One region of the Rathayibacter sp. YIM 133350 genome, then DNA from elsewhere that is predicted to be linked to it. Evidence: predicted binding sites of a transcription regulator. Region 1 holds the regulator's gene; the other holds the start of a gene.

Region 1 (15,742 bases):
CGCCGACCTCGTCGGTGATGAGCGGCTCGAGCTCCTCGGCATCGAACACGAACAGGTCGCCGCCCGGCGGCTCCGCGTCGGTGTCGGGGATGCGAACGATGATGCCGTCATCGCTCGCGACGCAGGCTCCGTCGATGCCGTGCCGCTCGCGCACGCGCGCGCCGACGGCGAGGGCCCACGGCTGGTGCACGGGCATGCCGAACGGGGAATGCAGGATGATGCGCCAGTCGCCGAGCTCGTCGCGGGTGCGCTCGACGACGAGGGTGCGATCGGTCGGCAGCGCCCCCGTCGCCTTCAGCTGGTCGCGGAGGAAGGCGATGAGATTGTTCGCGGCACTCTCGTCCAGACCGCCCGCCGTGATGCGCGCGCGAGCGTCGGCATCCGCGGCCGTCGAGATCTCGCGCATGAATCCGCCGAGCGCGCGACCCAGTTCGGCGGGGCGGCCCAGAGCGTCGCCCTTCCAGAACGGCACACGGCCCGGCTGCCCGAAGGCGGGAACGACGTTCACCCGGTCGAAGGTGATCTCCTGAATGCGCCAGCTGGTCGCGCCGAGCGCGAACACGTCGCCGACGCGGGATTCGTAGACCATCTCCTCGTCGAGCTCGCCGACGCGGCGCCCGGTGTTCTCGTCGCCGCCGACGAGGAAGACGCCGAACATGCCGCGATCGGGAATCGTTCCACCGCTCGTGACCGCCAGCCGCTGGGCGCCGGGCCGGCCCGTGAGCGTACCCGCCTCGCGATCCCAGAGCAGGCGCGGACGCAGCTCGGCGAATCGATCGCTCGGAAAGCGGCCGGCGAGCAGGTCGAGGGTCGCCTCGTAGGCCGAGTGCGGCAGCGTGGAGAAGGGGGCGCTGCGGCGCACCGTCGTGAACCATTCCTCGACGTGCAGGGTGTCGACCGCGGCGGCGGCGATGGTCTGCTGGGCGAGGATGTCGAGCGGATTGGCCGGCACCTTGAGCGTCTCGATCTTGCCCGCGAGCATCCGCTCGGCCGCCACGGCGGTGTGCACGAGGTCGGCGCGGTGCTTGGGGAACATGACCCCGCGGCTGGTCTCGCCCACCTGGTGACCGGCGCGCCCCAGCCGCTGCAGTCCGCTCGCGACCGACGGCGGTGACTCCACCTGCACGACGAGGTCGACGGCGCCCATGTCGATGCCGAGTTCGAGGCTCGAGGTGGCCACGACACAGCGCAAGCGGCCGCTCTTCAGGTCGTCCTCGATCTGGGCGCGCTGCTCCTTGCTCACGGAGCCGTGGTGGGCGCGCGCGAGCAACGGCTCGGCGCCCGCGGTCTGCCCCGACTGGCCCATCATCGCGGCGGGGGTTCCGGATGCGGTCGCCGGTGCCGAACCGGACGCTGCGACCAGGCCGGGCGCCCCGACCACGGCGAGCGCCGCATCCGGAGCCTCGAGGCGCTCGACGTAGATCTCGTTGAGGCGGGCGGTGAGGCGCTCGGCGAGGCGACGGGAATTGGCGAACACGATCGACGAGCGGTTCGCGAGAACCTGGTCGACGATCGCCTCTTCGACGTGCGGCCAGATCGAACCGGTGGCGTCGTCGCTGGCGGGCAGTTGCGCCATGTCTTCGACGGGCACCACCACACGCAGGTCGAAGCGTTTCTCGATGGCCGGCGCGACGATCTCGACGGGGGCGCTCGCACACAGGAAGCGCGCCACCTCCTCGGCCGGGCGCACCGTCGCCGAGAGGCCGATGCGCTGCGCCGGCTTGGGAAGCAGGGCGTCGAGACGCTCAAGACTCACGGCGAGGTGCGCTCCGCGCTTGGTGGCGGCCACCGCGTGGATCTCGTCGATGATCACCGTCTCGACCCCGGCAAGCGTCTCGCGCGCCTGCGACGTGAGCATGAGAAACAGCGACTCCGGGGTGGTGATGAGGATGTCGGGCGGAGTCTTCAGCAGCGCCCGCCGGTCGTTCGCGGGAGTGTCGCCTGACCTCACCCCGACGGAGATGTGCGGCGGTTCGACGCCCAGCCGCTCGGCGACGCGGGCGATGCCGGTGAGGGGAGCCCGCAGGTTGCGTTCGACGTCCACGCCGAGCGCCTTTAAGGGCGAGATGTAGAGCACGCGCGTGCCCGTCTGCGCCCCCTCGCCGGTCGACCGCGGCTCGCGGTGCAGCCGGTCGAGCGCCGAGAGGAAGGCCGCGAGGGTCTTGCCCGAGCCGGTCGGCGCGATGACGAGGGCGTGGGATCCGCGTCCGATCGTCGCCCACGCCCCCGCTTGCGCGGAGGTCGGCGCGCTGAAGGCCTCGTCGAACCACGTGCGCGTGGCCGGCGAGAAGCCGTCGAGGGCGGATGCCATGGCTCTATCCTGCCCTGCACCACCGACACATCAGGAGGCCTTGCGCTCGGCCGCCGAGCCCTGTCAGCCGAGCGCTATCAGTCGGCGAGCGCCCTCAGCCGGCGAGCGCTCGGCCGACGGCGTCGACCGTCGCGTCGATGGCGGCCTCATCCGTGGCCCAGTCGCTCACCGAGAACCGCAGCACATCGCGGTCGTGCCAGCGTGACGGGAAGGCCAGAACGAGGCCCTCCCGGTTGAGCCGGGCCGCGACCTCGGCGGCGGTCACCGCACCGTCGAAGGCGATGCAGACCTGCGTGAACACGACGTCGTTCAGCACCCTCACGCCGGGCAGCGCGGCGAGCTTCTCGGCGAGCGCCGCCGCGGCATCCGCCAGCCCGTCGACGAGTCGCACGACTCCGCTGCGACCGAGGGCACGCAGTGCGGCGTACACCGGAACGCCGCGGGCGCGCCGTGACATCTCGGGCACGAGCTCGTACGGGTCGATGCCGTCGCCCGCCCCCGGCAGGTAGGCGGCGTGGGAGCTCAGCGCGCTCACGAGCGTCTCGGGGCGGGCGACGGCCACGATGCCGCAGTCGTAGGGAACGTTGAGGGTCTTGTGCGCGTCGGTCGCCCACGAGTCGGCCCTCTCGAACCCCGCCATCAGCCCGCGGGAGCGCGGAGAGGCGGCCGCCCAGAGTCCGAAGGCGCCGTCGATGTGCACCCATGCGCCCGCGTCGTGCGCGACGTCGATGGCGCGGGCGAAGTCGTCGTAGGCGCCGGAGTGGATGTTGCCCGCCTGCAGGCACACGATCGCCGGTCCGTCGTGGTCGGCGAGGGCGTCCGCGAGCTGGTCGACCCAGATGCGGCCCTCGTCATCGACGCCGACGAGCTCGGGCAGACCGAGGCCCAGGTAGCGCAGCGCCAGGTCGACGGAGATGTGCCGTTCCGCTCCCGCGAAGACCCGGACGATCGGCGCCCCCTGCAGCCCGTCCGTGGCCAGGTCCCACCCGACCCGACGCAGCACGTCGGAGCGTGCGGCCGCGAGTCCGGCGAAGTTCGCCGTGGTCGCGCCGGTCGCGAAGCCGACGGCACCGGATGCCGGCAGGCCGAGCAGCTCTAGCAGCCAATCGCCGGCGATCTCCTCCGCCGCGCTCACGCCAGGGGCGACAACGCGCATGCCGGCGTTCTGGTCCCACGTGCTCACGAGCCAGTCGGCCGCGATCGCCGCTGGGTAGGTGCCGCCGATCACCCACCCGAAGAAGCGGGGCGACTGCATCGCCATGATGCCCGGTTCCACGGCGGCGATGAGCGCCTCGGTCACCTCCGTCGCATCCGTCGACTGCTCGGGCAGCTCGCGTCCCAGGGCGTCCTTGACGGCGTCGATGTCGGCCGAGGGCGGGATCGGTCGATCGGCGACACCCTCGAACCACCGCTCGGCGTACTGCGCCGCGACCGCGAGCGGACCGCGGTACTCCTCAGAGAATGAACCTGCATCCTGCATGCGCCTACCACCTCTCGGGGTGGATTCTTCTCGCAGCCGCATCCCGCGGCAACAGGGATATCCCCCAACCGGTGCCGCCGCGGCCGCCCCTGCCCGAGCGGCCGCAGCCGCAGTCCGTCAGACGGACGCGACGAGTCGCACCTTCAGGCTGTCGACGCCCGTGGCGATGTCGTCGTCGGCCGCCCAGCGCTGCGCCAGTCGGGCGAGCACCGCGTCGAGCTCTCCCCGATCGAGGCCGGCGACGAGTTCGAGTTCGACGACGAGCTCGGGGCCGCTGAGCCGGGCGTCGGGATCGCCCGGCACGAGGCGCACGTCGAGGGCCGCGAGCTCCGTGGCGATGGAGCGCTCGAAGGCCTGGAGGATCGCCGCCGATTCGAAGCTCGGCTGCCACGGCAGCGACTGCGCGATCGCCCAGAGCGCCGGTCGACGCACCGCGAACTCGGTGGCGCTCGTCGGGTCGAGCACGACGAGGTCGGTCTGCTCGCTCGCAGCGGCGAGAGCGACGCGCACCCCGTCGGCGGGCACTGGCCGCGCCTTCGGGTTCCAGGCCGACATCGCCTCGACCGAGCTGAACACGGGCAGCACGTTGCGTCCGTCGGGCCCGGCGACCGTCACGATCGCGAGTTCCTGCGTCTTGTCGGTGCGCAGGCCGGTATGGGCATCGACGCCCTCTCCCCCGCCGCCGAGTTGCGCGACGAGGGGAATGAGCAGCCGCGACTCCCGCAGGGCGTCCACCACCTCGGTTTGACCGACCTCACGCGTACGGAATCGGCGCAGCGCCTCGATCAGTCGGGCCGGGGCGCGCCCGTCATCGCTCGTGTGCGTGTTGGCTTCGAACGCCCTACCGGCCCAGGGCTGCCCGGCGGAGTCGGTGCGGGGAGCGTGCCGGTCGGAGGCAGGGCCGTCGCCGTCAGCGGGATGCGACATCCAGCGCCTCGGAGAGGGTGAAGGCACCGGCGTAGAGCGCCTTGCCCACGATCGCCCCCTCCAGACCGAGCGGAACGAGGTCGCGCAACGCGGCGATGTCATCGAGGCTCGAGATTCCCCCGGATGCGACGACGGGACGCTCGGTGCGCTCCATGATCTGCTTCAGCAGTTCGATGTTCGGGCCGCGCATGGTGCCGTCCTTGGTGACGTCGGTCACGACGTAGCGGGCGCAGCCGGCGTCCTCCAGTCGCTGCAGCACCTCCCAGAGGTCACCGCCGTCGCGGGTCCAGCCGCGAGCCGCAAGAGTCGTGCCGCGCACGTCCATGCCCACCGCGATCGCCTCGCCGTACTTCGCGATGACGCTCGCCGCCCACTCGGGGTTCTCGAGGGCGGCGGTGCCGAGGTTCACGCGCTTGGCGCCCAGGTCGATGGCGGCATCCAGCGACTCGTCGTCACGGATGCCTCCGGAGACCTCGACGTTGACGCCCCGCACCTGGTGCAGCACGCGCTTCAGCACGTCGCGGTTCTCGCCACGGCCGAACGCGGCATCGAGGTCGACGAGGTGGATCCACTGGGCCCCCTGAGCGGCCCAGTCCTCGGCCGCCTCGACGGGATCGCCGTAGTTGGTCTCGGTGCCGGCCTCGCCCTGCGTGAGCCGCACGGCCTTGCCGTCGGCCACATCCACCGCCGGCAGCAGTATGAGGTCGGGGGTCTCGTTGAACTCGCTCATTTCATCCTCGGTTCATGGCGGAAGGGCCCCGCACAAGCTATCGATCCTATGCCGAGCCGCCGTCGCGGCCGGCTTCTCGCGCCTACGCGCGCAGGGTCGCGATCCAGTTCGACAGCAGTCGGATGCCCGCCGGGCCCGACTTCTCGGGGTGGAACTGGGTGGCGGAAAGCGGGCCGTTCTCGACGGCCGCCAGGAATCGCTGGCCGTGCTCCGCCCACGTCACCCGAGGTTGCGGATAGGGCGGCTGCACGTCGAGCGTCCAGTCCGTCGCGGCATAGGAGTGCACGAAGTAGAACCGCTCATCGCGGATGCCGTCGAAGAGCACCGAGTCCTCGGGGGCCTCGACGGTGTTCCACCCGATGTGCGGCAGCACGGGCGCGTCGAGCTCGGCGACGGTGCCCGGCCACTCACCGAGCCCCTCGCGGTCGCATCCCCGCTCGACGCCGTTCTCGAAGAGCACCTGCATGCCCACGCAGATGCCGAGCACCTTGCGTCCGCCGGCCAGCCGCCGATCGATGAGCTCATGGCCGCGCACCGCCTCGAGTGCGTCCATGACGGCGCCGAAGGCGCCGACACCGGGAACGAGCAGGCCGTCCGCATCCATGACCGCCGAGCGCTCACGGGTCAGGCGCACATCGGCCCCCGCGAGCTCGAGCGCCTTGGCGGCCGAGTGCACGTTGCCCGATCCGTAATCGAGCACCACCACGCGGGGAGAACTCACAGTGCACCCTTCGTGGAGGGGACCCCCAGGACCTCGGCGTCGCGCGCCTTGGCGGCGCGGAAGGCGCGGGCGAAGGCCTTGAACTCGGCCTCGGCGATGTGGTGCGGGTCACGGCCACGAACGAGCGTGAGGTGAACCGTGAGGCCGGCGGCGAAGGTGACGGCCTCGAAGAAGTGCCGCACCATCGACCCCGTGAAGTGCCCTCCGATGAGGTGGTATTCGAATCCGGCCGGCTCGCCCTCGTGCACGAGGAAGGGTCGCCCCGAGATGTCGACGACAGCCTGGGCCAGTGCCTCGTCGAGCGGCACGAGGGCGTCGCCGTACCGGCTGATGCCGCTCTTGTCGCCGAGGGCCTCGCGGATGGCCTGGCCGAGCACGATACCGGTGTCTTCGACCGTGTGGTGCACGTCGATGGCGGTGTCGCCCGATGCCCGCACGGTCAGGTCGGTGAGGGAGTGCTTCGCGAACGCGTTCAGCATGTGGTCGAAGAACGGCACCGTGGTCTGGATGTCGGCGACGCCGCTGCCATCCAGGTCGATGCTCAGCTCGATGCGGGACTCGCTCGTGGCGCGCTCGATGCGGGCGGTGCGGGGTGCGTTCATGCGTCGATCCTATTGGCGCTCGCCGGCGCGAACGCGGCGATGGCCTCGAGGAACGCGCCCGTCTCCGACTCCGTGCCGGCCGAGACGCGCAGGGTGTGCGGAATGCCGATGTCGCGGATGAGGATGCCCTGCTCCAGCAGCGCCTCGAACACGGCGTGCGGGTCGTCCACGCCGCCGAAGAGCACGAAGTTGCTGCCGCTGCGGTAGACCGTGAAGCCGAGCGCGCCGAGCCTTGTCACGATGCGGTCGCGCTGGGACCGGATCTCGTCGACCATCGCGAGCATCTCGTCGGCGTGCGCGAGTGCCCCGGTCGCCGCGGCCTGCGTGATCGCGGAGAGGTGGTACGGCAGTCGCACGAGCCGCAGCGCATCCGTGATCGCCGGATCGGCGGCCACGTAGCCCAGGCGCACGCCGGCGAACGCGAACGCCTTGCTCATGGTGCGCGAGACGATGAGCCGGGGACGGCCCTCGAGCAGAGTGAGCGCGCTCGGCTGGCCGTCGAGCGCGAACTCGGCGTAGGCCTCGTCGACGACCACGATCCCGGGCGCCTCGTCGTACACGGCGGCGATGGTCTCGAGAGAGAGCGGCGTTCCCGTCGGATTGTTCGGGGCGCAGAGGAAGACCACGTCGGGTCGGTGCGTGCGGATGGCCGCGGCCGCGGTTTCGGGCGAGAGCTCGAAGTCCGCATCCCGCTCGGCGCCGATCCACGCGGTTCCGGTGCCGGAGGCCAGCAGCGGGTACATCGAGTAGGTCGGCGCGAAGCCGAGCAGGGTGCGCCCGGGGCCTCCGAAGGCCTGGAGGATGTGCTGCAGCACCTCGTTCGATCCGTTCGCCGCCCAGATCTGGTCTGCGGTGATGCCGTTGCCGAGGTAGCGGGCGAGCGCCTCGCGCAATTCGGTGAAGTCGCGGTCGGGATACCGGTTCACCCCGGGCAGGGCTGTCGCGATGCGGGCGAGAATGTCGTCGACCACGTCACCGGGAAGGGGATGCGTGTTCTCGTTCACGTTCAGCGCGACGGGAACGACCTTCTGCGGAGCGCCGTACGGCGAACGTCCGCGCAGGTCGTCGCGAATGGGCAGGTCGTCGAGACTCGTCACTCACCCCATCGTACCGGCGGTGCTTCCGCGTTACGCCGCCGGTGTGCCCAGCGCGGGCCGGGGCTCAGTACTGGGCGGGGATGGCCAGACGCTGGCCGGGCTCGATGTCGGTCGAGGCGAGCTGGTTGAGGCTCACGATGTCGGCGATCACGTCGCGCGGGTCCGCGGAGGGGGCGAGCTGTTCGGCGAGCTGCCAGAGCGACTGGCCCGACTGAACGGTCACGTACTCGAAGCTCTGCCCCGCCCCGGCGCCGCCCGCCTCGGCCATGCCCGCGTTGAGCGAGAGCAGGAAGGCACCGGCCACGAGCGGCAGGGCGGCGAGGCCCGTCAGAACGACACGTCCGCGACGGGTCAGGTGCAGACGGGTCCGCGCCTCGGGCGACGAGCCGGTCGCCCGAGCCACGGGTGTCGAGCTCGACATGCGGCGGGCCCTCGTCGGGAAGGTGGTGCCGAACGCAACGGTGCTCATTGCTCCTCCAGGTTCTTCAGCCAGCAGGTCTCTGGCATTGGCGTTTCTGGCATTCGGGGTTCTCGCATCCGGCCCTCGGCCGGGAGGGCCGGATGCGAAGCTGTGTTCCGAATGTATCTTCGATTATTCGAAGAGTCAACCAACCTCTTCGGATGTTCATGGAATTTGTTCCACGACACACTCGAATGAATGTTTGTTGCGGCACCCTCGCCCGGATAGAGTTTCGAGTGCCTGGACACATAGAAACAGGCACCACTGACACTCGTCGTGGGCGGCGCTCCAGCGGGCATCCGGAAGGTGAGAGAAGTGACCAACGAGACCGAGGCACCGCGGGAGCGCACCCGTCGGCGCAAGAGCCTGAGCGCGAAGCAGCTGTCGATCCTCGACGTGATCCAGCGGTCAGTGAGCCAGCGGGGTTATCCGCCGAGCATGCGCGAGATCGGCGACGCCGTGGGCCTCGCCTCGCTCTCGAGCGTCACCCACCAGCTCAACCAGCTGGAGCTCTCGGGCTACCTGCGCCGCGATCCCAACCGCCCGCGCGCCCTCGAAGTGCTCATCGAGGTGCCCTCCCAGTCGGATGCGACGCCCGCTCCCGACTCCGACTCCTTCTCCATGGGACCCTCGGTCGCCGATGCCGCGATGGTTCCCCTCGTCGGACGCATCGCCGCCGGCATCCCCATCACCGCCGAGCAGCAGGTGGAGGAAGTCTTCCCGCTCCCCCGGCAACTCGTGGGCAACGGTGAACTCTTCATGCTCAAGGTCGCGGGCGACTCCATGATCGACGCCGCCATCTGCGACGGCGACTGGGTGGTCGTGCGCCGGCAGAACACCGCCGAGAACGGCGAGATCGTCGCGGCCATGCTCGACAGCGAGGCCACCGTCAAGGTGTTCCGCCAGCGTGACGGCCACACCTGGCTGCTGCCGCGCAACAGCTCCTACGAGCCGATCCTCGGCGACGCGGCCGACGTTCTCGGCAAGGTCGTGGCGGTACTGCGCTCGGTCTGAGCGCGCGCCGGCCCAGCCCAGCTCACCGAAACCGCTGATATTGCGGGTGTGGAAGCATCCACACCCGCAATTTCTGCGTTCTCGAGGCCGAATACTCGCCCGCATACGCAAATCCTGCGTTCTCGGCGATCGCAGCCATTCGCGACCGCAACGGATGCGACCCCATCCACCCCGCACAAAATGCGGGTCCCAGCCCATCCATCCCGCACAAATCGCGGGTCCGCGGACCCAAGCACCCGCAATATCTGCGTTCTCGAGGCACCAGGATCAGGTGCAACCACGAGTTCTGCGTTCTCGACGCACGGGGATCAGGCGCACCCGCGAATTCTGCGTTCTCGATGATTGAGGCGAGTGCAAATCGCAACGGATGCGGGGAGCCGCCCGCCTCCGTCCAAAGCGCACTGGAGTCCGCGCGCTGGAACCAGCCTCGCATCGACATCGCGTCACCGAGGCACGACCCCCAGAGCTACCACCGAGACCGCACGTATCGAGGGTGCTACCCCGGCCATCCCGCAAATAGTGCGGGTGTGGATGCTTCCACACCCGCACTATCTGCGTTCTCGGCGCAGGAGACCACCCCACACCCGCACTATCTGCGTTCTCGGTGCACGGGATCACCCGCACCCGCAACTTCTGCGTACTCGGCGCAGGAAACCCGCCCCCTACGCGCCGACGCCCACCCGCGCCCGCACGCCGCGGGTCGCCTCGAGGATGTTGCGCAGCGAAGCCACCGTCTCGTCGTAGCCGCGCGTCTTCAGTCCGCAGTCGGGGTTGATCCAGAGCTGGCGCTCTGGCACGCCCGAGAGCGCCTTCTCGATGAGCTCCGTCACCTCGGCGACGCTCGGAACGCGCGGCGAATGGATGTCGTAGACGCCCGGCCCGATGCCGTGGTCGAAGCCGCTCGCGGCGATGTCGTCGACGACCTCCATGCGGCTGCGCGCCGCCTCGATCGAGGTGACATCGGCATCCAGCGCCCGGATGGCGTCGATGATGACGCCGAACTCCGAGTAGCAGAGGTGCGTGTGCACCTGCGTTGCCGTGGCCGCGCCACCGGTGGCGAGCCGGAACGATCCCACCGACCAGTCCAGGTAGTCGGCGTGGTCCGCGTTCTTCAACGGCAGCAGCTCGCGCAGCGCCGGCTCGTCCACCTGCACGACGCGGATGCCTGCGGCCTCGAGATCGGAGATCTCGTCGCGCAGGGCGAGCGCCACCTGACGCGCCGTCTCCCCGAGCGGCTGGTCGTCGCGCACGAACGACCACGCGAGGATCGTGACCGGTCCGGTGAGCATCCCCTTGACGGGCTTCTGGGTCAGCGACTGCGTGTAGCGCGACCACTCGACCGTCATCGGCGCCGGGCGGGAGACATCACCCCACAGGATCGAAGGGCGCGTGCAGCGCGAGCCGTAGGACTGCACCCAGCCGTTCTCGGTGACCGCGAAGCCATCGAGGTTCTCGGCGAAGTACTGCACCATGTCGTTCCGCTCGGGCTCGCCGTGCACGAGAACGTCGAGCCCGATCTCCTCCTGCAGGTCGACCACGCGCCGGATCTCGGCCTGCATGGCCTCGACGTAGGCCTGTTCGCTGAGCTCGCCGCGTCCGAGGGCAGCCCGGGCGCGACGGATGTCGCCGGTCTGCGGGAAGGAGCCGATCGTCGTCGTCGGCAGCGGCGGCAGGCCGAGTTCATCGCCCTGCACACTGAGACGCTCGGCGTAGTCACCGCGCGAGAAGTCGGCATCGGTCAGCGCGGCCGCACGAGCGCGCACGGCGCCATCCCGTACTCCCGGTGCCGCCAGCCGCTCGGCGAGCGCACGGCCGGCCGCGTCGAGGTCGGCCGCGATCGCACGCTCGCCCTCCGCGAGTCCGCGGGCGAGCACCGCGACCTGCGCGACCTTCTCGTCGGCGAAGGCGAGCCAGTTCTTCAGGGCGCCCAGCCGCGACTCGTCGTCGAGGGTGTGCGGAACGTGCAGCAGCGACGTCGAGGTCGAGACCGCGACGGATGGCGAGAGTTCGCGGGCGTCGACGGCCTTCTCGAATGCGGCCGCGAGGTCGCCGCGCCAGATGTTGTGGCCGTCGATCACGCCGGCGACGATCGTCTTCGCCCGCAGCGCAGCGAGGGTCTGCTCATCGAGATCCGTCGGCAGCGCGCCGCGCACGAGGTCGAGCCCGATCGCCTCGACGAAGGATGCGGCGAGCACGGGAAGCGCGTCGTCGAGGCTTCCGTAGGGTGCGGCGACGAAGATCGCGGGCCGGTTCGGGGATCCCGCCAACGCGCCATAGGCGGCAGCGAGGGCATCGAGTTGCGCCGAACGGTCCACGACGATGGACTCGTTCACCAGCGCGGGCTCGTCCAGCTGCACCCACTCCGCTCCGGCATCCGCGAGCCGAGCCAGAAGCTGCTCGTAGACGGGCAGCAGGTCGCCCAGCCGGCTGAGCGGCTCGAACCCGGCCGGCGCATCCGTCGCCGGCTTGGAGAGCAACAGCAGGGTCACGGGACCGACGATGACGGGCCGCGTGAGGAACCCGTCGGCCGCGGCCTCGGCGAACTCGCGTACGAGCCGATCGCTGGCGAGGGAGAAGACGGTGTCGGGCCCGATCTCGGGCACCAGGTAGTGGTAGTTCGAGTCGAACCACTTGGTCATCTCGAGCGGCGCGCGATCGCCCTCACCGCGGGCGATGGTGAAGTAGCCGGCGGCATCCACCTGGCCGTCGGCATCGACGAGGTCGGCGAACCGCGCCGGGATGGCCCCGACGGTCACGGCAGCGTCCAGCACCTGGTCGTAGAACGAGAAGCTCTCGGGAATGGCCGAATCGGCACGCCCGAGGCCGAGCGAGGCGAGCCGCTCCCGCGTGGCGCGGCGCACGCCGGCCGCGGCCTGCTGGAGCTGCTGGTCGTCGATGCGACCCGCCCAGAACGCCTCGACGGCCTTCTTGAGCTCGCGGTGACGGCCGATACGGGGGTAGCCCAGGATCGTTCCGACGGGGAAGGCGGTCGTGGTCATGCGTTCTCCTTGATGGCGGATGCGGTGGCGGGTAAGCGGCCGAGGCGCGCCAGTACGGCGAGCACTGCCTCGTGTTTGTTGAGGGTGTACAGGTGCAGGCCCGGCGCGGCCCCGGCGATGACCTCGGCGGCCAGGTTCGCGAAGAACTCCGTGGCGATCTTGGCCCGGCCCTCGTCGGTGGGCTCGATCTCGAGTGCGATGAGCAGGTCGTCGGGGGCATGCTCGCCGGTGAGCTCGGCGATGCGGCGCAGGCGGGCCGCGCTCGTTGCCGGCATGATGCCGGGCAGGATGTCGATGCTCACGCCGCCGGCGCGGGCCCGCTCGACGAAGCCGAGGTACTCGTCGGCCCGGTAGAACAACTGCGTGATCGCGAGATTGGCGCCGGCGGCCTGCTTGGCGAGAAGGCTGTCGATCTCCTGCTGCGCGGAGCGCGCACGCGGATGCCCGGTCGGGAAGGCGGCGACGGCCACGCGCTCGGGGCGCGGCCGGGCGCGCAGACGGGCCGCGGCGCCGTTTGCCCCGGGGAGCGGCTGCTGCCGGAACGGCTCGCGCTCCTGCTGCACGCGGTGGATGAGCTGCACCAGCTCGGCGGCGCTCTTGAGGTCGCCGTCGTGCTCGCGTGTTCCGTCGGTCGGCGGATCGCCGCGCAGCGCGAGGAAGCTCGTGATGCCGGCGTCCAGGAAGCGGCGCACGAGCTGGTTCGCCTCCTCGGCCGACGACCCGATGCAGGTCAGGTGCGCCATGGGCTGCACCCGGGTGTTCTCGAGGATGTAGCTGAGCACCGTCAGCGAGCGGTCGCGGGTCGAGCCGCCGGCGCCGAAGGTGACCGAGATGAACGCCGGGTCGGCCTCGGCGAGACGGTCGATGGAACGGCCGAGCGCGATGGCTGCCGCATCCGAACGAGGCGGATAGAGCTCGAACGAGACGGGCAGCGTACAGGCGGGATCGCCCGGGGACGCCTGAACCGAAACCATGCTCTGCCTCACGAAGTGTCAACGGATGCCGGCGGGTCGCCGGCTCATTCGTGGGCGGGTGCCGGGCTCGGCTGTCGCTCCTGACGGCAGCGAGGCCGTCGTTCAGGCGAGCCTAACCCGACACCGCTGCCGAGGGGAATGTGTGACTTCGCGTGACGCGGGCCCCGCATCCGGAGCCGGTGGCGCTCAGAGCTTCTCGAGCTGCGCGGCGAATTCCGGCGTCACGAGCGCGCGTACGCGGGTGCCCTGCTCCTCGTGCTCCGAGGCGAGCACGCGCCCGCGCTCGTGCAGCGCGGAGACGAGGTCACCACGCGTGTAGGGAACGAGCACGTTGACCTCGACGCTCGGGTCGGGCAGTTGCCGCGCGATCTCATCGAGCAGCTCGGGGATGCCCTCACCGGTGCGCGCCGAGACGAACACGGCGCGCGGCTCGAGGCCGCGCAGCACGAGGCGATCATCGTCGCTGACGAGGTCGGCCTTGTTGAACACCACGAGCTCGGGGATGTCGCGTGCACCGACTTCGCCGATCACGTCGCGCACGGTCTGGATCTGGCTCGCCGGGTCGGGATGCGAGGCGTCCACCACGTGCACGATGAGATCGGAGTCGGCGACCTCCTCGAGCGTGGACCGGAACGCCTCCACGAGCTGGTGCGGCAGGTTGCGCACGAACCCGACCGTGTCGGCGAGCGTGTAGACGCGGCCGTCGGGGGTCTCGTTCTTGCGCACCGTCGCATCCAGGGTCGCGAACAGGGCGTTCTCGACCAGCACGCCGGCCTTGGTGAGGCGGTTGAGAAGGCTCGACTTGCCCGCGTTCGTGTACCCGGCGATGGCGACGGAGGGCACCGAGTTGCGGCGCCGGTTGGCGCGCTTGGCCTCGCGGGCGGGCTTCATGGCGGTGATCTGCTTGCGCAGGCGCGACATGCGGGTGTGGATGCGACGGCGGTCCAGTTCGATCTTCGTCTCACCGGGACCACGCGAGCCCATTCCGGCGCCCGTGCCGCCCACCTGGCCACCGGCCTGGCGGCTCATCGACTCACCCCAGCCGCGCAGGCGCGGAAGAAGGTACTCGAGCTGGGCGAGTTCCACCTGCGCCTTGCCCTCGCGGCTCTTGGCGTGCTGGCTGAAGATGTCGAGGATGACCGCCGTGCGGTCGATCACCTTCACCTTGACGACGTCTTCGAGGGCACGCCGCTGGCTGGGGGCGAGCTCCGTGTCGGCGACGACGGTGTCCGCACCGAGGGAGGCGACGATGCCGGCGAGCTCCTGCGCCTTGCCCTTGCCGAGGTAGGTCGAGGGGTCGGGATTCGGCCGACGCTGCAGCAGTCCATCGAGCACGGTCGCACCGGCCGTCTCGGCGAGCGCGGCGAGCTCACGCATGGAGTTCTCGGCATCCGTGAGGGAGCCCTGCGAGTACACGCCGATGAGCACGACGTTCTCGAGGCGCAGCTGCCGATACTCGACCTCGGTGACGTCTTCGAGCTCGGTGGAGAGACCGGCGACGCGGCGCAGTGCCGCGCGGTCTTCGCGCTCGAACTGCTCGCCGTCGGAGTTGCCGCCCGGCGCGCCGTCGGACGAGCCGTACGCATTCTCGGTCTGCAGCGCCTGCGCCTGGCCGCCGAAGATGGCGACGCCGGCTCGGGAGTCTGCATTGGCCAGTACGCGGGCGACCACGTCGTCATTCTGCGTTGTGGCTTCAGTCATTGGGTTAACCCTAGTTCCTTACTCTCAGGTACGTTCCTTGCATGGCTTCAGAGCACTACTTCACCAACACCCCCGGGTCGGAGATGAAGCCCCGACGCATCGACGTGCGGCTCTCGGGTCGGGATTACACGCTCACCACGGCGAACGGGGTGTTCAGCCCCGAGCATGTCGACGACGGCACGGAAGTGCTGCTCGAGAAGGTTCCCGCTCCCCCTGCCTCGGGAGATCTGCTCGACATCGGCTGCGGGTGGGGGCCCATCGCTCTCACCCTGGCACTCGAATCACCCGAGGCCACGGTGTGGGCGGTGGACGTGAACGACCGCGCCCTCGAACTGGTTCGGCGCAACGCGGCCGCTGTCGGCGTCACCAATGTCAACGCCGTGCGGCCCGAGGATGTTCCCGCCGACGTGCGCTTCGCCGCCATCTGGACCAATCCGCCCATCCGCGTGGGCAAGGCCGAGCTGCACGCCATCATGCAGGCGTGGCTGCCTCGCCTGCAGCCCGGGTCGGATGCCTGGATCGTCATCCAGAAGAACCTCGGCGCCGATTCGCTGCACGCCTGGCTCAAGGAGCAGTTCCCCGACCTCGCCGTCACCCGCGAGGGAGTGGGCAAGGGGTACCGGGTGCTGAAGGCCGCTCGCAGCTAGGTTCCGGCCGGAAATGTTGGTGGCGGGCGGTCAGGCCACCGCGTCCGAGGTGGCGAGCTGCCCGCCGGCGTGCGCGATC
Region 2 (15,742 bases), on a different contig from region 1:
TCGCGGTATGACGGATGCCGCCCCGCGAGTCCGCGTCGGCCTCATCTGGGCGCAGGCACGCGACGGCGTGATCGGCAGCGGGGGACTGATGCCCTGGCACCTGCCCGAGGACCTCGCGCACTTCAAGCAGGTCACGATGGATGGTCCCGTCATCATGGGCCGCCGCACGTGGGACTCGATCCCCGAGCGGTTCCGACCGCTGCCCGGCCGGCGCAACATCGTCGTCACCCGCTCGCCCGCCTGGAGCGCCGAGGGCGCCGAGGCCGCGCCCTCGGTGCAGGACGCGCTCTCCCTCGCCGGTTGCGCCATTTCCGCGGCCCTTGCGCCAGAAGATCTGGCGCAACGCCCGCCGAAGTGGCGCAACGCCGGCGCGGCAGCGCCGGCGTTGGTGCCGCCCACCGTCTGGGTCATCGGGGGAGGGCAGGTCTACGCATCCGTCATCGATGCGGCCGACGTGCTCGAGGTGACCGAGATCGACCTCGAGGTCGAGGGCGACACGCTGGCCCCGGCCATCGACGCGGATACTTGGCACCCGGCATCCATCGACCCCGCCGAGGGATGGCACACCTCCCGCACCGGCCTGCGCTACCGCTTCCTCACCTATACCCGGGCCTGAACCACCCGACGCCCGACCCGTCACACGCCGTGACCGCACCCGGCGAACCGATACACTCGGGACGTGTCCATCGAGAATCCCTTCGGACAGGTGCTTGTCGCGCTCGTCACGCCCTTCACCGCCGATGGCGAAGTCGATTGGCCCGGGGTCGAGAAGCACATCGACTCCGTCATCACGGCGGGTGCCGACGGAATCGTCGTCACCGGAACGACCGGCGAGACCAGCACGCTGACGGATGCCGAGAAGCTGCGGCTCGTCGAGGTGGGCAAGTCCGTGGCCGACGGCCGTGCGAAGATCATCACCGGCGGCGGCTCCAACGAGACCGCGCACGCCATCCAGCTCGCCCAGCAGAGCGAGAAGGCCGGCGCCGACGGCAACATGATCGTCACGCCGTACTACAACAAGCCGACCCAGGCCGGCATCCTGACCCACTTCCGCATGATCGCGGATGCGACCGACCTGCCCGTGCTGCTCTACGACATCCCCGGCCGCACCGGCGTGCCCATCCGCTACGAGACGCTCGTGCGCCTGGCCAAGCACCCCAACATCCTCGCCGTCAAAGACGCCAAGGGCGACTTCAGCGAGGTCAGCCGCGTGCTGAACCAGACCGACCTCATGTACTTCTCGGGCGATGACGCGAACGTGCTGCCGCACCTGGCCATCGGCGCGACCGGGCTCGTCGGCGTGACGGCGAACATCGCCCCGACGCCCTACCGCACCATCGTCGACGCCGTGAACCGCGGCGACCTCGCCACGGCGACGGATGCCCACAAGAGACTCGAACCGCTGGTGCGCGCCGTGATGACGCACGTTCCCGGAACGGTATCGGCCAAGTACATCCTGCACGGCCTCGGCCGCATCGCGAGCCCGCGTGTGCGCCTGCCCCTCGTGGGTCCCGAGGAATGGGAAGCCGCGCAGATCGAAGACGAGATCGCGCTCGTGCGCGACATCGCCGGAGTCGACTTCTCGAACTTCCGGCCCGACAGGAATGCCGCCGCCGGCGGCGCCCTCCCGCGTATCGCGGGAACAACACGCTGAGCAGTACAGGAGGGCCTATGCCCCGCGACGTCTACGAACCCGCCCCTCTCGAGTCCGGCACCCTGCGTGTCATCCCCATCGGGGGACTCGGTGAGATCGGCCGCAACATGACCATCTTCGAGATCGACGGCAAGATCCTCATCGTCGACTGCGGCGTTCTCTTCCCCGAGGAGCACCAGCCTGGCGTCGACCTGATCCTGCCCGACTTCAGCCCCATCCGCGACCGCCTCGACGACATCGTCGGCGTCGTGCTGACACACGGCCACGAAGACCACATCGGCGCCGTCCCCTACCTGCTCAAGCTGCGGGCCGACATCCCGCTCATCGGATCCGGCCTCACGCTCGCCCTCATCGAGGCGAAGCTCAAGGAACACCGCATCAAGCCGTTCGTCCTCACCGTCAAGGAAGGCGACATGGAGGCGATGGGGCCGTTCGACCTCGAGTTCGTCGCCGTGAACCACTCGATACCGGATGCGCTGGCCGTCGTCATCCACTCGGCCGCCGGCACCGTTCTGGCCACCGGCGACTTCAAGATGGACCAGCTGCCGCTGGATGGCCGCCTCACCGACCTCCGCGAGTTCGCCCGCCTCGGCAAGAGCGGTGTCGACCTGTTCCTCGTGGACTCGACGAACGCCGACGTGCCGGGATTCACCACCCCCGAGCGCGCGATCGGTCCCGTGCTCGACCAGGTCATCTCCAAGGCGACGGGCAAGGTCATCGTGGCCAGTTTCTCGAGCCACGTGCACCGCGTGCAGCAGGTGCTCGACGCGGCCCACGCCAACGGCCGTCGGGTCGCCCTGCTCGGGCGCAGCATGGTGCGCAACATGACCATCGCCGCCGAGCTCGGCTACCTGAAGGTTCCCGCCGGCGTGCTGATCGACTACAAGAAGGCCGGCGACGTTCCGGACGCGAAGATCGTCTACATGTCGACGGGTTCCCAGGGGGAGCCGATGGCCGTGCTCAGCCGCATGGTCAACCGCGACCACGCGGTCGAGGTGGGGGAGGGCGACACCGTCATCCTCGCCTCCAGCCTCATCCCGGGCAACGAGAACGCCGTCTACCGCATCATCGACGGCCTCACGAAGCTCGGCGCGAACGTCGTGCACAAGGGCAACGCCAAGGTGCACGTCTCCGGTCACGCGGCCGCCGGCGAACTGCTCTACGTCTACAACATCCTGCAGCCGAAGAACGTGCTCCCGGTTCACGGCGAGTGGCGCCACCTCTGGGCCAATGCGGCTCTCGCACAGCAGACCGGCATCCCCGAGGCGAACACCTTCCTCGGCGAGGACGGCACGGTGTTCGACATGAAGGCCGGCGAGGTGAAAGTGGTCGGCCAGCTCGACCTCGGCTTCGTCTACGTCGACGGCTCGAGCGTCGGCGCGATCACGGATGCCGACCTCAAGGACCGTCGCATCCTCAGCGAGGAGGGCTTCATCTCGGTCATCGTGGTCGTCGACGCCGCCACCGGCAAGGTCATCTCGGGCCCCGAGATCCACGCCCGCGGTGTGGCCGAGGACGAGACGGTGTTCGAGTCGATCAAGCCCAAGATCATCTCCGCCCTCGCCGATGCCGCGCAGTCGGGCGTGCGCGATCAGCATGCGCTGCAGCAGGCGATCCGCCGCGTCGTCGGATCATGGGCGGGCCGGGCGCTTCGCCGTCGTCCGATGATCATCCCCGTCGTCGTCGAGGCGTAGCCGCGAGCAGCACCGGTGATCGCCCTCGCACGGGCGGCGATCACCGGTTGGTCGCAGACCGAAACGCAGGCGTAACACGCGACGCGTAGCATCCGTTCATGGCGGCATTCGCACTGCGGGCGGCGACGGCGAGCGATGCGAGATTGCTCACCGACATGATGGTCGAGGCCGCCAACTGGGACCGCCTGGCCGCCCGCAACCGCGTCGAGGTCATCGCGGACTCCGCCCATTCCCGGTACGTGATGGGTTGGAAGCGACCGAGCGACGAGGGCGTGGTCGCCGTCGATACCGAGGTCGATGAGAGCATCGGCGCCTGCTGGTTCCGGCTGTTCCCGACGGATGCACCGGGCTACGGCTTCGTGGCGGTGGGCGTGCCCGAACTCATCCTCGGCGTCAAGCCGTACTGGCGCGCCCAGGGAGTGGGCCGGGCGCTGCTGCGCGAGACGATCGGACTTGCCGCGCGACGCGGCTACAACCGCATCGCGTTGAGTGTCGAGAGCGGCAACCACGCCGTCAATCTCTACCGCAGCGAGGGCTTCGCGCCGGTGGCCCGGGTCGGCACGCGCGAGACCATGGTCAAGAACCTGCGCTGACACCGACCCGCAGCCCTCCCCGGTAGTGGGGGGCGTGGAGAAATGCGACTGTGCGCGGGATGTCACGTCGTCGCAACACGGGCGTTGTAGCGTCGAAGACGAGACAACCACTCGTGTGCGGGAACGCACTGTCGTCGAAGGGTTCGCATGTGCAGGCTCCTGGGGTACGCGGCGGCAGCGCCGGTGACGGTACGGGGAGTCCTCGGAGCGGACGAAGTCGGCGTGTTCCAAGACCTCGCCCTGCTGCACCGCGACGGCTGGGGAACCGCCTGGCTCGATGAGCAGGCGGGTCGGGTCGAGCGCGAACTCTCACCCACCAGCGGAGCGGCGGATGACCGGCTCACCCGCGCCCTGGCTCGCCGCGAGGCGCCCGCCGGGCTCGTGCACCTGCGCATGGCGACGGATGGCATGGCCTGCCGCGACGACAACACGCATCCGTTCACCGCAGACGGCATCGCCTTCGCGCACAACGGCGCGCTGAAGCCCGCCGCGGCCATCGAAGCCTTCATCGCGCCCGAACTGCGCGCTCAGCTGCGCGGCGACACCGACAGCGAACGCTACTTCGCCGTCATCCGCACCAAGCTCGCGCAGGGGCTCGACCTGCCGGATGCCGTCATGGCGACCGTGGAGCAGCTGCGGCCGCTCTTTCCCACGAGCAGCATGAACGCGCTCATCCTCTCGCCCACCCACCTGATCGCCGTGCACGCGAGCGAGGGCGCCCGCATCCCCCACGAGGACTTCGACGCGAGCGGCCTCGGCGAGCTCCTGCCGCGCGATCACCGCGACGCCTACTACCTCATGCGCCAGCGTCGCCTCGACGACGGCTCGGTCGTGTTCGCCTCGACCGGCCTCGACATCGCCGGCTGGCAGCCCTTGCCGGCAGAGAGCGTTGCCGTGCTCGAACTCGCCAGCCTCCAGGTCGAGGTGCGCTCGCTCGACACGCTCGCGCGACTCGCCGCCTGATCGGTCCTCACCCGGCCGGTGCTCGTCGCGGTCCTCGCGGCCGCCGTCGCCCCCGGTGGTTCGCGTGCGCGCCGGCGGCGACACCCGAGCCCGCCTCCCGGGCGATGACGGATGCCGCGGCTACCGTTGAACCATGGCTACGACCACCAAGGCGAACGGACGCGCCCGCAGCACCGGCGCGACGCGCGGCGGTGCGTCCACGAGCAAGCCCCGCACCTCGACCGCGACGGCAAAGACCGTCACCTTCGCCCCCGCGGAGGAGAAGCCCGCCCTCGTCGTGCGCATGTGGATGGCCATGGCCCACGTAGCCGGGGCAGCCGCGCGTGCGCTCGGGCCCGAGAAGCTCGCCAAGGAGGAGCGCCGCGACGGCCTGCCGTTCTTCATCGTGCTGCTCGCCGTTGCGGGAGCGGTCATCGAGTGGTTCTTCATCCAGGACCCGGTCGCCGAGACTCTCGACGCGTGGACCTTCGGCGGTCTGCTGGGCCGGGTGGCCTTCGGACTGCCCATCATCATGCTCGTCTTCGCGGTCTGGCTCTTCCGGCATCCGGCGTCGGTGCACGACAACTCCCGTATCGGCATTGGCCTCGGCATCCTGCTCGTCTCCATCGCCGGGCTCTGCCATGTCTTCGGCGGAACGCCCGAGCCCACCGACGGCATGGCCGTGCTGGCGAGGGCCGGCGGCATCCTCGGGTGGATGATCACCTGGCCGCTCCTGCTCGTCGGCGCCCCGCTGGCCGTGATCGTGATGATCCTGCTCATCGCGCTCTCGCTGCTCATCATCACCAAGACGCCGCCGAACCGCGTGCCGCAGCGCTTCCGGGAGCTCTACGCTTGGCTGTTCGGCGCGCAGCTGCAGCCCGAGGAGGAGCGGCAGGCGGCAAAGGCCGCCCGCAAGCAGAAGACCGAGCAGGTCGAGCTCGACGGCATCGACGACGAGCAGCCGACCGAGGGCCACCTGCCCTGGTGGCGGCGCAACAACTCCGGCCGTGAGGAAGACCCCGACTTCGCGGGGCCATCGGCCGACGGCTTCACCGAGATCTTCGGCGATGCGCCCGACGGCGGCTTCGCGAGTGCGATCGAGCCGGATGCCGATGCCCAGCAGACCGACGTGCTCGCCACCCTGCGCCAGGCAGAATCGGCCATCGGGAGGTTCACCGGCGACGTGGGCGCCACGGCGCTGCAGCCCGACGGCGCGGTGCCCGCCCTCGCCGCCCCGCTCGCATCCGGCCTGCCGGGTGCGGCAGGAGTGCTCCCCGGATTCTCCGACGAGAACTCCGAGGACTTCGACCTCGAGGGCTCCGAACCGGCAGAGGCGACGCCGACCGCGCCGTACAACCTGCCCTCCGTCTCGACGCTCATCGCCGGCGCTCCGGCGAAGACCCGCTCCGCAGCCAACGACGAGGTGGTTCGTGCCATCACCGAGGTGCTCGACCAGTTCTCGGTCGACGCTCGGGTCACCGGGTTCTCGCGCGGTCCCACCGTCACGCAGTACGAGGTCGAGCTCGGTCCGGGCGTCAAGGTCGAGCGCGTGACCGCGCTGGCGAAGAACCTCGCCTATGCCGTCGCCTCCAACGAGGTGCGCATCCTCTCCCCGATTCCTGGCAAGAGCGCGATCGGCATCGAGATCCCGAACAGCGACCGTGAGATCGTCACCCTCGGCGACGTGCTGCGCTCGAGCGCCGCGACCAAGTCCACGCATCCGATGACCATCGGCGTCGGCAAAGACGTCGGCGGAGGCTTCGTCGTGGCCAACCTCGCGAAGATGCCGCACCTGCTCGTGGCCGGCTCCACCGGATCGGGCAAGTCGAGCTTCGTCAACTCGATGATCACCTCCATCCTCATGCGCGCCAAGCCCAGCGAGGTGCGCATGGTCCTGGTCGACCCGAAGCGGGTCGAGCTGGCGCCCTACGCCGGTGTTCCGCACCTCATCACGCCCATCATCACGAACCCCAAGAAGGCCGCCGAGGCGCTGCAGTGGGTCGTGAAGGAGATGGATATGCGCTACGACGACCTCGCGTCGTTCGGCTTCCGTCACATCGACGACTTCAACAAGGCGGTCGTGGGCAACGAGATCGTGCTGCCGCCCGGAAGCGAGCGCACGCTCAAGCCCTACCCCTACCTGCTCGTCGTCGTCGACGAGCTCGCCGACCTCATGATGGTCGCCCCGCGCGACGTCGAGGACTCCATCGTGCGCATCACCCAGCTGGCTCGCGCCTCGGGCATTCACCTGGTGCTCGCGACCCAGCGGCCGTCGGTGGATGTGGTGACCGGCCTGATCAAGGCGAACGTTCCCTCGCGGCTCGCCTTCGCCGTGACGAGCGTGACCGATTCCCGCGTCATCCTCGACCAGCCCGGCGCCGACAAGCTCATCGGCCAGGGCGACGCCCTCTTCCTGCCCATGGGCGCCTCCAAGGCGCTTCGCGTGCAGGGTGCGTGGGTGAATGAGGCCGAGATCGAGAAGGTCGTCAAGCACGTCACCCGCCAGGCCCGCCCCGACTACCGACCCGATGTCACCGCTGTCGTGGAGCGCAAGGAGATCGATTCCGACATCGGCGACGACCTCGAGCTGCTTCTCGCGGCTGCCGAGCTCGTGGTCTCCTCGCAGTTCGGGTCCACCTCCATGCTGCAGCGCAAGCTGCGCGTCGGGTTCGCGAAGGCCGGGCGTCTCATGGACCTGCTCGAGTCCCGCGAGATCGTCGGGCCCTCCGAGGGTTCCAAGGCCCGCGACGTGTTGGTGACGGCCGAGCAGCTGCCCGGTGTGCTCGCCCGGCTGCGCGGCGAGGAACCGGCCGGCCCGGCTGCGGTTGCCGCCGCATCCGCCCCCGCGCGCGTCGAGGTCGATCCGTATGACGGCGACCCGGTCGCGCAGATGTCGCAGGGTTATCCTGAAGAGGATGGCCCCTCAGACGAGGACGCCTGGCAGCTGACCGGCAGGGACTGATCATGGTGTCATCCGACGCGCCGGTGCGTGTCTCGAACTGGAACGCGCCCAACGTCATCACGGTCATCCGCATCCTGCTGGCCCCGGTGTTCTTCTGGATGCTGCTGGCGGATGCCGGAGCCGACGGGGCACTGCGCTGGGCAGCCGCGGCCCTGTTCATCCTCGCCATCGCCACCGACAGCCTCGACGGGGCCATCGCGCGGCGGCGGAACCTGGTAACGGACCTGGGCAAGCTGCTGGATCCCATCGCCGACAAGCTGCTGACCAGCGGAGCCTTGGTCTGCCTGTCGATCCTGGGCGAGCTGTGGTGGTGGGTGACGATCGTCATCATCGTGCGCGAGGTGGGCATCACGGTCTGGCGCATGGTGGAGCTCTCGCACCGCAATGTCGTTCCGGCCGGGCGCGGCGGCAAGCTCAAGACCGTCGTGCAGGCCGTCGCCATCTCCCTCGCCCTCGCCCCGCTGTGGACGCTGCTCGGCGACTGGGTGTTCTGGCTGAACTGGATCGTCATGGCGGCGGCGCTCGTGCTCACCGTTCTCTCCGGGGCGGAGTACCTCTGGCTGGCGTGGAAGCTGCGACGCGCGGCGGCGAGAACGGATGCCTGAACCGCGCGACCCGGCGGCGGAGCTCGTCGACCTCCTGCGTCGGCGCTCCCTCACCATCGCGGTCGCCGAATCGCTCACCGGCGGGCTGCTGAGCGCGGAGATCGTGCGCATACCCGGAGCGTCGAACACCCTGCTCGGCGGTGTCGTGGCATACAACACCGCGATCAAGCACTCCGTACTCGGAGTGGATGCGGCGCTGCTGGCAGGGCACGGCGCGGTGCACCCCGCCGTGGCCGAGCAGATGGCGCACGGCGTGCGCGAGGCCCTCGCCGTCCAGGGCCGTCGAGCCGACGTGGGGGTGAGCACGACGGGCGTCGCCGGACCGGATCCCCAGGACGGCCAGCCGGTGGGAACGGTGTTCATCGGTGTCTCGATCGGGGGGCGCACGACATCGGAGGCGCTGCGCCTGACGGGCGATCGATCCGCCATCCGGAACGCCACGGTGCGCGCGGCGATCGAGAGCGCGCTCGACGCGCTCGCGTTACCGCCGGAATAGACCGCGTTAACACGCCGTTACAAGGTACTGATTCACAAGAAAACGTCAGTAGCCGGCAGTAGGCTTGAGGTATTGGATGGCAGACGCTCTTCCAACCTGAGAGAAGATCTCGGTCGTTCTGGCAGTAGAAAAGGGGGTTCCAATGATTCTGGTTCGTCAGGAAATTGGCGATGTTCTGAGGGACTTCCGCCTGCAGAAGGGCCGCACCCTGCGCCAGGTCGCCAGCAAGGCGAGCGTGGCGCTCGGTTACCTCAGCGAGGTGGAGCGTGGTCAGAAGGAAGCGTCGAGCGAGATTCTCGCCTCCGTCGCCGATGCGCTCGACACCCCGATCTCGGTGATCATGCGCGAGGTCGGCGACCGGCTGGCCGTGCTGGAGGGAATCAATCCCATCCCTGACACGGTTCCCGAAGACCTGGTCGTGGACTTCGACGCGGAGCTCGCGGTTCGGTAGTCCCCAGAAGCATCCCGAACGCCAGCCGGTCCATCGACCGGCTGGCGTTCGCGTCTGTTCGATTCGAGGTGTGGTGTGAAGCTCAGTGAGTTCCGGCTCGCCGTCTCCGAGGAGTTCGGCGAGGCATATGGTCGTTCGCTCCTGCGCGACCTCGTGCTGGCCGAACTGAGCAACCGCACGGCCCAGGAGGCGCTCGATGCCGGTCTGCGGCCTGCCGATGTCTGGATCGCCCTGTGCCGCGCCATGGACGTGCCCGAGAATCGACGCTACGGCGTCGGCCTGCGCGAGCCGAAGAAGTAGTTCCGCGCCGGGACCGACACGCCGCCGATGTCTCGAAGAGATGTTCGGGGATTGGTAGGCTCCTACACAGCAGGGCATCGAAGACGGGTTATCCACTCTTGGCGGCCGGCCGACCACGTGTCGGAGGGGTCGCGTAGCGTCATTCCCATCAGCGACCACCTGCTGACTGCCTTGTCAGTCGTGTTATGAACGGATGCATCCGGTACGGATGCCTTCCCTCCGGTCGCAGCGCGACACGACAGCCTAGAGGCGACGGAATCGAATCGAAGGAGACCCTGATGCCCACACCAGCAGACCGCGAGAAGGCGCTCGAGACAGCCCTCGCCCAGATCGACCGGCAGTTCGGCAAGGGCTCCGTCATGCGCCTCGGCAGTGACGAGCGCGCCCCGGTCGAGACCATCCCCACCGGCTCCATCGCCCTGGATGTCGCCCTCGGCATCGGGGGTTTGCCGCGCGGACGCATCATCGAGATCTACGGTCCCGAGTCCTCGGGTAAGACCACGCTGACGCTGCACGCGATCGCGAACGCCCAGCGCAACGGCGGCATCGCGGCGTTCATCGACGCGGAGCACGCCCTCGACCCCGAGTACGCCCGCAAGCTCGGCGTCGACATCGACTCGCTGCTCGTCTCCCAGCCCGACACGGGTGAGCAGGCGCTCGAGATCGCCGACATGCTCGTGCGGTCCGGCTCCATCGACCTCATCGTGATCGACTCGGTCGCCGCGCTCGTTCCCCGCGCTGAGATCGAGGGCGAGATGGGCGACTCCCACGTCGGCCTGCAGGCCCGCCTCATGTCGCAGGCCCTGCGCAAGCTCACGGGTGGCCTGAACCAGACCAACACCACCATGATCTTCATCAACCAGCTGCGTGAGAAGATCGGCGTCTTCTTCGGAAGCCCCGAGACCACCGCCGGTGGAAAGGCGCTGAAGTTCTACGCCTCGGTGCGCCTGGACATCCGTCGTATCGAGACGCTGAAAGACGGTGCGGAGGCGGTCGGAAACCGTACGCGCGTCAAGGTCGTCAAGAACAAGATGGCTCCGCCGTTCAAGCAGGCGGAGTTCGACATCCTCTACGGCGTCGGCATCTCGCGCGAGGGCAGCCTGCTCGACTTCGGCGTCGACCACGCGATCGTGAAGAAGTCGGGCGCCTGGTACACCTACGACGGCGATCAGCTCGGCCAGGGCAAGGAGAACTCGCGCAACTTCCTCATCGCCAACCCCGACATCGCCGCCGAGATCGAGACCAAGATCCTCGCGAAGCTCGGCGTCGGTGCGGTGGGAGCCGCGGCCGCCAAGGAAGCGGCGGCGAAAGAGGCGGCACTCGGGGCCGACATCCCCTCGATCGCTTCGAAGCGCAAGGGCGCCTGAGGGCGCGACGAGACCGGGGAGAGGCAGCCATGACCGAGCAGTCCGGCGAGCGCCTCGCCCCGGTCTCGTACCTTCCGTGGGCGGCACCGAGCGGTGTGCGCGCACCGCGCACCCGTCAGTCCTTCGGCGGCGGCAAGCCGCCGTGGGGTGCCCGAGCCGGGCGCGACTCCGCCGCCGACGACGCCGTCCTGGATGGCGAGGGCGACGAGGCCAGCGTTGGGGAGTCGGCCCCTGCTGATCCCCAGGCGCGAGCGCTCGAGGCCGAGAATCGGCTGACGCGAGCACTGCGTGCGCGGTCGCTCTCGGCGGCCGAGGCGATCGACGTGCTCTACGAGTCCGACATCGACCCCGCCGATGCGCAGGAGATCCACGATCGGTTCCTCTCCTACGGCTATCTCGACGACCACCGGCTCGCCGAGCAGATCGTGCACACGCACCACGAACGCAAGGGGCTCGGCCGCAGCGCGGTGGAGACCGAGATGCGCCGTCGCCGCATCGCGGAGGCCACCATCGCCGCCGTCATCGACGAGCTCGAGGTCGACGATGAGGGGTCGGCGCAGTCCCTGGCGGCCGACCGCATCCGTCGCCTGAGCTCGCTCGACGACGAGACGGCCGAACGTCGCCTCATCGGTTTCCTGATGCGCAAGGGATACTCGATGAGCGTGGCCCGCGCGGCGGTCCGGACCGCGTTCGCGGAGGCCGGCCGCAGCAGGCGCTGAACGTACACTTGTTGACTATGAGCACCACCCTCAGCAGTGAACCGACCCTCATCGCGCCGTCGCCGGCTGCGGTCGGTGCCGACGGTCGGGCACGCACGTTCGAGGTGCGCACCTTCGGCTGCCAGATGAACGTGCACGATTCCGAGCGCCTCGCCGGTTCCCTCGAGGCCGCCGGGTACGTACGGGCCGCCGACCGCGAACCCGACATCGTCGTCATCAACACGTGTGCGGTGCGCGAGAACGCCGACAACAAGCTCTACGGCAACCTGGGCCATCTCGCGAGCGTCAAGCGCCGTCACGAGGGCATGCAGATCGCCGTGGGCGGCTGCCTGGCCCAGAAGGACAAGAGCACCATCCTCGAGAAGGCACCGTGGGTCGACGTCGTCTTCGGCACCCACAACATGGGTGCGCTCCCGAGTCTGCTCGAGCGAGCGCGTCACAACGACGAGGCGCAGATCGAGATTCTCGAGGCCCTCGAGACCTTCCCGTCCACGCTGCCCACGAAGCGCGATTCGACCTACAGCGGCTGGGTGTCCATCTCGGTCGGCTGCAACAACACCTGCACCTTCTGCATCGTGCCCTCGCTGCGCGGCAAGGAGAAGGACCGTCGTCCCGGAGATGTCCTCGCCGAGATCCGGTCCCTCGTCGACGACGGTGCCATCGAGGTCACGCTGCTGGGGCAGAACGTGAACTCCTATGGCGTGGAGTTCGGCGATCGGCAGGCCTTCGGCAAGCTGCTGCGTGCGGCCGGGCAGATCCATGGCCTGGAGCGCATCCGTTTCACGAGCCCCCACCCGGCGGCGTTCACCGACGACGTGATCGATGCCATGGCGGAGACCCCGGCCGTGATGCCGCAGTTGCACATGCCGCTGCAGTCCGGCTCCGACAGCGTGCTGCGAGCCATGCGCCGCTCCTACCGATCCGAGAAGTTCCTCGGCATCCTCGATCGGGTGCGTGCCAGGATTCCGCACGCCGCCATCTCGACCGACATCATCGTGGGATTCCCGGGGGAGACCGACGCGGACTTCGAAGACACCCTGCGCGTCGTGAAGGCCGCCCGCTTCGCCTCCGCGTTCACGTTCCAGTACTCCATCCGCCCGGGCACCCCTGCGGCCACCATGCCCGACCAGGTTCCCAAGCACGTCGTGCAGGAGCGCTACGAGCGCCTGACCGCCCTGCAGGAGCGCATCTCGTGGGAGGAGAACCTCGCGGTCGTCGGACGAGAGGTGAACGTGCTCGTCGCCAACGGCGAGGGCAAGAAGGATGCCGACACCCACCGGCTCTCCGGTCGGGCCGAAGACAGCCGACTCGTGCACTTCGAGGTTCCTGCCGGTTCGCCGACGCCGCGGCCGGGCGACGTCGTGACGGTGAGGGTGACGCACGCGGCACCCTTCCACCTGATCGCCGACGCCGCGCCGGGCATGCCTCTGAACATCCGTCGCACACGGGCAGGCGACGCGTGGGATCGCGCCCAGGCCGACTCGTGCGCCGTGCCCGCCGCAGCACCGTCGGGCAGCTCCGGAACGGGGACCGTCTCGCTCGGGCTGCCGAGCATCCGGGTCGCGAACGAGCTCACTCTCACGCCCGTGCACACCGCGGGTGACCACCTCCACTGAGCCCGGCGCGCCGATCGTCGCGGTCATCGGCGCGACCGGAACCGGCAAGTCCGAACTCGCGCTCGACCTCGCGGAGTCATTGATCGCCTCCGGACGACCCGCCGAGATCGTCAACGCCGATGCGATGCAGCTCTATGCGGGCATGGACGTGGGCACGGCGAAGCTGCCCCTCGATGATCGCCGCGGCATCCCGCATCACCTGTTCGACGTCTGGCCCGTGACGCAGGAGGCGAGCGTCGCCCGCTACCAGCAGCAGGCCCGCGCGGTGATCGAACGCCTGCAGCAGGCGGGAGTCACGCCGATCCTCGTCGGCGGTTCCGGTCTCTATGTCTCCGCGGCCGTCTACGACTTCCGCTTCCCCGGCGCGGATGCCGTTCTCCGGCAACGCTTGGAGGCCGATCTCGCAGCCGAGGGCATCGGGGCTCTGCACCGTCGCCTCCGCGCGATCGATCCGACCGCCGCTGAGCGGATCGGCCCGCACAACGCCCGGCGCATCGTGCGGGCGCTCGAGATCATCGAGATCACCGGCGAGCCCCATGCCGCCTCCCTGCCCGATCAACCGGTACCGTGGCGCCCCCTCGTCCTTCTCGGCCTGTCCTCGCCGCGTGCAGAGCTCGTCGACCGCCTCGACGAACGCGTGCTGCGCATGTGGCGGACGGGCATGATCACGGAGGTCGAATCGCTCATCCCGGCGGGTATCGAGAGGGGAGTGACGGCGAGCAAGGCCATCGGCTATGCGCAGGCGCTGCGTCAGATTCGCGGCGAGCAGACCCAGGCCGAGGCGATTGCCGAGACCCAGGCGCTCACGCGACGCTACGCCCGACGACAGGTGAGCTGGTTCAAGCGGTATCCCGGGGTCGAGTGGATGGATGCCGGCGACGCCGGGATGCTCGACCGGGCTCGGGCGGCGATCGGCTGAGTCGGTCGGCGCGCATCGGCGCCGGTTTTCTGCGCGGGTGAGCCATCGGCGCACGGATCCCGCACGTGTACCTCGTATTGGGGTAGGGCACTCGGCTGGGCTCCAGCGGTATCACAACGCCCTCCCAGCCTGAGAATGATTCGTACGCATACGGTTGGCTGAGACTTACTCCGGGCTTCAGTGTTGCAGCTCACCCGACCCGAGCCGAGACCGCCACATGCCTACCCCGAAGCCCGCTTCGCCGACGTCCCGAAGGCGCCAGTGGGGCGCAGAGCGCCGCACCGCGCCCCTGCCCACCGTGCATCCGCGCCCGTCCGACCGCACGATCACCTGGAGCCGGATCGCCATCGTACTGACCGTCGTCTTCTGGCTGGTCTACCTCGTCACCACGGTGATCCGGCAGTTCATCGAGGGGCCGCGACAGGACTTCCGGTTCACGATGGAGGCGATCGGCTACCTCGTGGTCGTCACCTTCCTCACGTTCTCCGCGTTGATGTACCTCGTCGCCCGGCAGGGTGCCCTGCAGCGCTTCCGCAAGCACGTGCGCGTGCCGCGCGCTGAGCTGGACCGCCACTTCGGTGCGAACCGGTCATCGATGACCGTGCTCGTTCCCTCGTACGCCGAGGAGCCCGCGGTCGTGCGCGCGACCCTGATGTCAGCGGCGCTGCAGGAGTACCCGTCACTGCGTGTGGTGCTGCTCCTGGACGACAATCCCGAGCCCTCCGACCCCGCAGTGCGGGAGCGCCTGGAGCAGACCCGGGCACTCGCCGACGACATCGCGGCGGAGCTCTCGGAACCGCGAGCGCGCTTCGTCGCCGCCCTCCGTTCGTACGAATCCCAGGACGGCGATGACGCGAATCGGATGCGGCAGACCGCCGAGCTCGCCGACCACTACTTCTGGGCGGCCGAATGGCTGGACCGGCTCGCACGCGACGAGAACGTCGATGACCACGTCGATGTCTTCTTCGTCGAGCAGGTGCTGCGCGGCCTCGCCGACGACCTCCGGCTGACCGGCAGCGCCCTCGCCACCGCTGTCGATGAGGATGCCGTGCTCGAGGCAGACCGGATCGCCGAGCTGTTCCGCCGGCTGGCCTGGACCTTCGACGCCGAACTCGACGTCTTCGAGCGCAAGCGCTTCGCCTCGACCTCGCACGAGGCGAACAAGGCGATGAACCTGAACGCCTACCTGCAGCTCATGGGCGGCGACTTCACGATCGCGCCGACGCCGGGCGGGCCTGCGCTGCTCCCCGTCGCAGACGGCGAGCCGGCCGACGTGCACATCCCCGACAGCGACTTCGTGCTCACCCTCGACGCCGACTCCATCCTGCTGCGCGATTACTGCCTGCGGCTGGCCTACTTCCTGCAGCAGCCCGACAACGCCCGGGTCGCCGTCACGCAGACGCCGTACTCCTCGTTCCGCGGCG

What was found. Region 1 encodes LexA, which represses DNA repair genes until DNA is damaged. Its sites were predicted from a motif close to TCGAACANNTGTTCGA; they were not measured.
Positions count from the first base shown of each region.
Region 2: a site for LexA is predicted at 9,730-9,745, ahead of recA (recombinase RecA). Genes of this name have one in related genera too.

Region 1 covers NZ_JBBELO010000028.1:105,059-120,800, reverse strand. The annotation lists gene WDJ51_RS09355 (Lhr family ATP-dependent helicase) at 1-2,311, opposite strand, end outside; gene WDJ51_RS09350 (pyridoxal phosphate-dependent decarboxylase family protein) at 2,406-3,791, opposite strand; gene WDJ51_RS09345 (SseB family protein) at 3,909-4,718, opposite strand; gene priA (bifunctional 1-(5-phosphoribosyl)-5-((5-phosphoribosylamino)methylideneamino)imidazole-4-carboxamide isomerase/phosphoribosylanthranilate isomerase PriA) at 4,702-5,448, opposite strand; gene hisH (imidazole glycerol phosphate synthase subunit HisH) at 5,531-6,169, opposite strand; gene hisB (imidazoleglycerol-phosphate dehydratase HisB) at 6,166-6,771, opposite strand; gene WDJ51_RS09325 (histidinol-phosphate transaminase) at 6,768-7,868, opposite strand; gene WDJ51_RS09320 (LysM peptidoglycan-binding domain-containing protein) at 7,933-8,337, opposite strand; gene lexA (transcriptional repressor LexA) at 8,644-9,342, shown strand; gene metE (5-methyltetrahydropteroyltriglutamate--homocysteine S-methyltransferase) at 10,005-12,341, opposite strand; gene WDJ51_RS09305 (methylenetetrahydrofolate reductase) at 12,338-13,315, opposite strand; gene hflX (GTPase HflX) at 13,502-15,016, opposite strand; gene WDJ51_RS09295 (class I SAM-dependent methyltransferase) at 15,058-15,663, shown strand; gene WDJ51_RS09290 (isochorismatase family protein) at 15,694-15,742, opposite strand, start outside.
Region 2 covers NZ_JBBELO010000007.1:121,203-136,944, forward strand. The annotation lists gene WDJ51_RS01555 (thymidylate synthase) at 1-11, shown strand, start outside; gene WDJ51_RS01560 (dihydrofolate reductase) at 8-616, shown strand; gene dapA (4-hydroxy-tetrahydrodipicolinate synthase) at 680-1,654, shown strand; gene WDJ51_RS01570 (ribonuclease J) at 1,672-3,348, shown strand; gene WDJ51_RS01575 (GNAT family N-acetyltransferase) at 3,447-3,941, shown strand; gene WDJ51_RS01580 (class II glutamine amidotransferase) at 4,089-4,904, shown strand; gene WDJ51_RS01585 (FtsK/SpoIIIE family DNA translocase) at 5,038-7,845, shown strand; gene pgsA (CDP-diacylglycerol--glycerol-3-phosphate 3-phosphatidyltransferase) at 7,848-8,450, shown strand; gene WDJ51_RS01595 (CinA family protein) at 8,443-8,946, shown strand; gene WDJ51_RS01600 (helix-turn-helix domain-containing protein) at 9,089-9,397, shown strand; gene WDJ51_RS01605 (DUF3046 domain-containing protein) at 9,473-9,697, shown strand; gene recA (recombinase RecA) at 9,976-11,064, shown strand; gene WDJ51_RS01615 (regulatory protein RecX) at 11,094-11,783, shown strand; gene miaB (tRNA (N6-isopentenyl adenosine(37)-C2)-methylthiotransferase MiaB) at 11,801-13,399, shown strand; gene miaA (tRNA (adenosine(37)-N6)-dimethylallyltransferase MiaA) at 13,383-14,318, shown strand; gene WDJ51_RS01630 (glycosyltransferase family 2 protein) at 14,536-15,742, shown strand, end outside.